2 regions of the Lysinibacillus sp. FSL H8-0500 genome follow, and region 1 is predicted to be linked to the other one. Evidence: riboswitches for the same ligand, from Rfam matches in the RefSeq annotation. Region 1 holds a riboswitch; the other holds the start of a gene.
The links. Region 1 has a riboswitch for thiamine pyrophosphate ahead of thiW (energy coupling factor transporter S component ThiW). Riboswitches for the same ligand answer to the same signal wherever they lie in the genome.

Region 2: it holds a riboswitch for thiamine pyrophosphate, as region 1 does, so the genes downstream of both, thiM (hydroxyethylthiazole kinase) here and thiW (energy coupling factor transporter S component ThiW) in region 1, are expected to answer to the same signal.

Annotation. Positions count from the first base shown of each region.
Region 1 is NZ_CP150292.1:1,026,394-1,029,596, forward strand. It holds gene MHB44_RS04675 (VWA domain-containing protein) at 1-797, shown strand, start outside; gene thiW (energy coupling factor transporter S component ThiW) at 1,015-1,518, opposite strand; TPP riboswitch at 1,610-1,717, opposite strand; gene MHB44_RS04685 (MFS transporter) at 1,782-2,978, opposite strand; gene MHB44_RS04690 (ABC transporter substrate-binding protein) at 3,130-3,203, opposite strand, start outside.
Region 2 is NZ_CP150292.1:3,477,458-3,480,660, reverse strand. It holds gene thiD (bifunctional hydroxymethylpyrimidine kinase/phosphomethylpyrimidine kinase) at 1-492, opposite strand, end outside; gene thiM (hydroxyethylthiazole kinase) at 492-1,247, opposite strand; TPP riboswitch at 1,335-1,433, opposite strand; gene MHB44_RS16500 (acyl--CoA ligase) at 1,617-3,203, shown strand, end outside.

The sequences.
Region 1 (3,203 bases):
CCAATGGTGTTCCACAAATGAATGCCTACATTGGCACAACAGCAAAGCAAGGTGCTACAGTGATCGCGGAAAGTGAGAAGGAAGATCCTGTATTAGCGCAGTGGCAATATGGTCTCGGTAAAACATTTGCCTTTACATCCGATTCAACAGGTAAATGGACAGGTGATTGGGCAAGGTGGCAGGACTGGGGCACATTTTGGCAAACCCTTATTTCACAAATGCTGCCAAGCTATAATGATGTTGCCTATGATGTAAGATTAGACGCAGAGGGTTCATTTATGATTACAGACCCTACAAATGAAGCCGCATTTTTAGATATTGTAGCGGTCAATGAAGCAGGAGAAGAACTAGCAACACAGCTAGAAACCATTTCTGCTTCCCAAGTTCGTGCAACAGTACAAACAGAACCCGGATTGATTTTCTTCCGCATTGCTGATGAGGAGCAGGCTATTTATCAGGCAGGGCTAAGTGTTCCTTATAGTGCTGAATATGAGTTACGCCCAATAAATGAGTCATTAGTAGAGGAATTAGCGAAGCAAACAGGTGGTGCTGTTTTAAAAGAACCCGAGGATGCTTTTCGTGACTTTACACAAAAGGGAGCAGATCGTCAAAACATTACGACATGGCTTATGCTAGCAGGGATGCTGTTATTCTTTATGGATATTACCATTAGACGTTTTGGCTGGAGCTTCCTCACTAAGCCGAAGCACAAAGAGCCTCTTGCTGAACAACAGCCTGTACAGGCAGAGGACACAAATGTTGCACAGCTATTAAAGGGTATGAAAAAGCGATCATAGTAGGAAAGAGAGCAGTGCAAAGAGGTAGGATTTTGCACTGCTTTTTGTTGTTTTATAGGGAGGTGATCAAGCTCCGCTCAAAAGTGGAGAGTAAGTGATCAAAAAGGGTGAAGTTTTGCTCAAAATAAGGGGCAGATGATCAAAAAAGGAAAGCTTCGCTCAAAAGAAGGAGTCAAGTGATCAAAAATCTCCCAGAAATCCATTAAAATCTATTTAACTATTCATACAGTGAGGATTTAAAATGTTTTATAAGCACCGTTTTTTGTAAGCTGCTTGCAACGACAATACCTAAAATAGCTCCAATGGTACTTGACGTTAAAAAGGCTGGCATAAAAAATAACGCAGCTACTGATGTTCCCATTAATAATTGAGCATAAGGCACTGCAATAAGTGAAGCAAGAATACCTGTTCCAATTATTTCACCAACGCCAGCTAACCACATTTTATGGCTATATTTATAGGCAAGCGCAGCACATAATGCACCAATAACACTTCCCGGAATCGCCAACAAAGAGCCTGTACCTGTAAGGATACGAACCATTGCTGTAACAAAGGCAATGATAATGGTTGGGACGGGTCCAAGAATAATGGCACTTATCACATTTATTGCATGTTGAACAGGATAGGCACGTGCAATCCCCGTTGGAATAGATACAAAGGTAGAGCCTGCGATAGCTATTGCTACCAGTAAAGCCATAATTGTTAATTTTCGAATAGACATGAAATGCACTCCTTTAGATGATGTTTACTAGAAAAATAAAAAGGCCGCTTCCTTTAAACAGCAGGAAGCGACCTTGCATATACATATTAACAAGCAAGTTGCATCACTTCCCTCCGCTAGTGTGAACTAGATCAGGTTCAAAGGGTCCGTATATAACCATATACGTCTCAGCCTCGTAAAGACTCCCCTAGTGGTAATAAATAAATTATTGATATTTTTAGTAGAACAACCTTAATATACCGTATTTTGAAAAATAGTCAATACTAATGTGTATCAGGCTGCATAAGATGTGGTGCTTTTTTTATTGTCCAAATCAGAGCAAGGAAAAAACAGGATAATAAAATAATGGCACCCAAAATATAAGGGCTGTTCATATTCCAATCAAATAGAATGCCTGCCAATGCAGGACCAATCATATTGCCAAGGCTCATGTAGGCATTGTTCAAACCAGCAGCAAAGCCTTGCTCATTGTCAGCAAGCTTAGAAATTAGTGTATTAACAGCAGGACGAATTAATGTAGTAGCGGTTGAGAAAATCGTGGCTACAACTAATATAAGCGCAAATCCTGACACAAATAATATTAAATAAATAGAGACAGCTGCGACGAATAAATTGATTAAGACAACCTTCATTTCCCCTAAGCGTTTAAAGAGCGGTGTAATGACAAACATTTGAACGACTACGCCAAATGCACCACCAACCACTAAAATAATGGCAATATCACCAGGTGTATAATTGAATTTCTCTGTGACAAATAACGATAAAGTTGTTTGGAAATTAGCGATGCCAAATGAGAATACCATCATAATAATGAGCATAACGAAATACGGCATATGTACAGAACGGGCCATTTGCCTTGCAAGGTTGTCTTGCTTTTGTTTGTTTTGTACTACGCTTGGCTTTGTGGATGGTAGTAAGAACAATGATAATAGCGCAGCCAAAATAGCCGCAGCGCCAGCAGTATAGAAGGGGAAATGCAAGCTTACTTTTGATAAGAAGCCACCGATTCCAGGACCAATCATAAAGCCAAGAGACATAGCAGCTCCTAACATCCCCATTCCTTTTCCGCGTTCTTCATAGGTTGTCACGTCTGCAACAAAAGCCATAATAGGAGGTGCTACAAACGCAGAGCCAAGACCACCTAGAAAGCGGGCAACAAAGAGCATCCATATATCTGTAGAAAATCCAAAACCAATTTGTGCAAGCCCTGAAAGGATAAGACCAAAAATAATTAAATTTTTTCGACCGTATTGATCCGAAAGATTCCCAGCAATTGGAGAAAATACAAATTGAGCTAAGGCGAATGTTGCAATCAACATGCCAAGAATTTGCCCTGCTGCGCCAAATATTCTTAAATACTCCGGCATAACAGGAATAATAATACCAATACTACCCATTGTGATAAACATATTAAACATTAAAATATATAAAGCCGCCTTATTAGACTTTTGCTGGGTCATTAACTAACTCTCCTTTTTGTCACCAAATATACTACAGTCTATCATAAGGAGATGTTTAGTGTATCGGTTGAAAGTCTGAAATAGTATCATTTCGATAAAATAGAAGGTCTGTCGAGAGCGCAAAATTTTCTCGGCAGACCTTTTGCATTTGTTAACGAATACTCATTTTAAATTCTAAAAATAATTCATTATATTTCCCTAAATAATCTGGTCCTAAATTTTTAT
Region 2 (3,203 bases), 2.4 Mb from region 1:
TGTTGCTAATAGATGGTCAGCAGCTTTTTTTATATCAGCGATTGTGTTGATTTTTTTGCCTGTCAATGTTTCAGCTTCCGGAATATTTGGCGTGACAATAGTTGCGATTGGCAGTAAATAATGGATAATAGCATCAATGGCTTCTTGCTGTAATAAACTTTCGCCACCTTTGGCAATCATCACAGGATCAACAATAAGTGGTATGTTTGTATCAGCTATTACTTGCGCAATTGTATGAATAATAGCTGAGGAAAATAACATGCCTGTTTTGACAGCACTTATTGAAAAATCATCAAGCAATGCCTGTAGTTGTTGTTTTACAAAAGCTGCCTCAATTGGCAGAACACCTGAAACACCTCGTGTATTTTGAGCAGTTAAAGCTGTAATAACGGTTGTTCCAAACACTTTTAATTCCTGAAAGGTTTTTAAATCAGCCTGTATGCCAGCACCGCCACCACTATCAGAACCAGCGATTGTTGTCACAATGTGCATTATTGCTCACCGCCCTTGGATAGACGACCTAGTTCATTTAACACAGCAATTTGAAAATCACCTATATATTGTGTAGAAGCAGCAGCTTGCTCGGCAATTTGTTTATAAAGCTTTAGTATCTCAGCTAACTGATGATAGGGCTGCTGATCAGCTACATAAGCAGCACAACAAATAGCACTTAAAAGGCAGCCTGTTCCAGTGACCTCTGTCATTTGGGCATTTCCACCTGCAATCCATTGCTGCTGATTGCCATCTGTGATAAAGTCCTTTTCACCTGTAACAATGACGATACATTGATACAGCTTGGCCACTTTTTTTGCTTCATCCTCTACAGAAATAGAGCCTGTTCCACTATCTACACCCTTTTGCTGCCATTCTACATGAGCAATTGCCGCAAGTTCTCCAATATTGCAACGAATAGCTGCAAATTGAATTTCTTCGAGTAGGTATTGTACAGCTTGTTTACGGTAGTTTGTTGCACCAGCGCCTACTGGATCTAACATAACAGGGATACCAAGCGCATTTGCCCTTTTTCCAGCCAGTAACATAGATTTTTTCATGGTATCATTCAGTGTGCCGATATTAATTAATAAGCTTGAGGAAATTTTTACCATTTCCTCCACCTCATCGTTGCCATCAGCCATAACAGGTGAAGCACCAATTGCTAATAGTCCATTTGCTTGGAAGTTTGCGACGACATAATTTGTAATGCAATGAATTAATGGATTTTTTTGCCGAATTTTTTGAATAATCATTATAGGTCCTCCTTATTGGACGAACGTAAGCATGCAAAAAGGCCCTTTTTGTGTAAAAATACACGCAAAAGAGCCCTTCATCAATAAAAATAGATGGATATTGCTCCCTACGCCAGTATTAACTAACAGGTTCAAAGGGTCAGGTTTTACCTTCTCAACTCATAATGAGTCCCCCTGCAATCTTGTTTTCAGTTGACCAAAATGTACCATACTTTTTTAGCTTGTTCAAGAGAGAATTCATATGAATATGACCGATACCATATAACTAAATATGATAGTTGTCATGACTTTTGGTAAATTGAACGCAAAGCATTGAAAAACACAAAATAGGAGATTTATAATGTGTCATAACAAAAGGGGGCATTTGCCGTGAAAAGACAAGATTTGATTGCACCAGAATGGTATAATATTACAGAGGAAATTGAAAAATATGCACAGGATACAACTAAAAATGCATTAATTATTTGTGATGAACATCAAGAGGTTCAATGGATTACATACACGCATTTACTTGAAAGGGCCAATCAGGCAGCACATGTTTTTACAAAACAAGGCTTAACAAAAGGTGATGTGATACTAGTGATGGTACCACGCTCTGTCGAAGCCTATATTGTTTATATTGCTGCTTTAAAAGCGGGTTTAACGATTATTCCAAGCTCAGAAATGTTAAGAACCAAAGATATTGACTATCGCATTCAACATGCAAATGTACAAGCTATTATTGCCTATGAGCCTTATATTGAACAATTTGATAAGGTGGAAAATTTACAGGGTATACAGCAATTTGTAATTGGTAATGCACATGAACCATGGCAACCATTACTAGAAAATATGCAATATCAATCAACAACTTACATAAATCCTACTCCAACCAAAAGCACAGATATTGCTTTTTTAGCCTATACAAGTGGTACAACAGGTAATCCTAAAGCCGCAGTCCATAGTCATAGCTGGGGCTATGCACATTTACGTACATCAGCTCCCTATTGGTTAGGTGTCCAAGAGAATGATATTGTTTGGGCTACAGCAGCACCTGGCTGGCAAAAATGGATATGGAGTCCGTTCCTTGCTACATTAGGAAGTGGTGCAACAGCATTTGTCTATAAGGGGAAATTTGATGCAGCTACTTACCTAACATTGCTTGAAAAGTTCAATATTAATGTTCTATGTTGCACACCAACGGAATATCGTTTTATGGCAGCACTTGATCATTTACAGCGATATAATTTAAGTGCCGTTCGTCAGGCTGTGTCAGCAGGTGAGCCTTTAAATAGTGAGGTGATTAAAGTATTTTCAGATGTTTGTCATGTACAAATACGAGATGGCTATGGTCAAACTGAAAATACATTACTTGTTGGTACAATGGTGGGAATGGAAACAAGAGCTGGTTCGATGGGAAAACCAACACCTGGCAATACAGTAGACATTATTAATGACGAAGGTCAGCCAGTTGCTGTCGGAGAAGTGGGAGATATAGCCGTCCACCGAGCAACACCTGCACTCTTTAAAAAATATTTAAAAGACCCTGAACGTACACATTTACAATTCCGTGGTGATTGGTATATTACAGGAGATCGTGCCTATAAAGATAAGGATGGCTACTTTTGGTTTGAGGGGCGAGGTGATGATGTCATTATTTCTTCAGGCTATACAATTGGCCCATTTGAAGTGGAGGATGCCTTAATGAAGCATCCAACTGTCAAAGAAGCGGCTGTTATAGCAAGCCCTGACAAGGTTCGAGGAAATATTGTCAAGGCATTTATTGTTCTTCATCAGGGTGAAATCGGTGATCAGCAGCTTATGCAAACACTTCAGCAGCATGTAAAAACATTAACAGCACCCTATAAATATCCTCGTGCCATTGAGTTTGTAGAAGAGCTACCAAAAACCTCTTCAGGGAAAATTCGCCGTGTCGAATTACGACAACAAGAAGCGAAACAACTTGAATATACATCA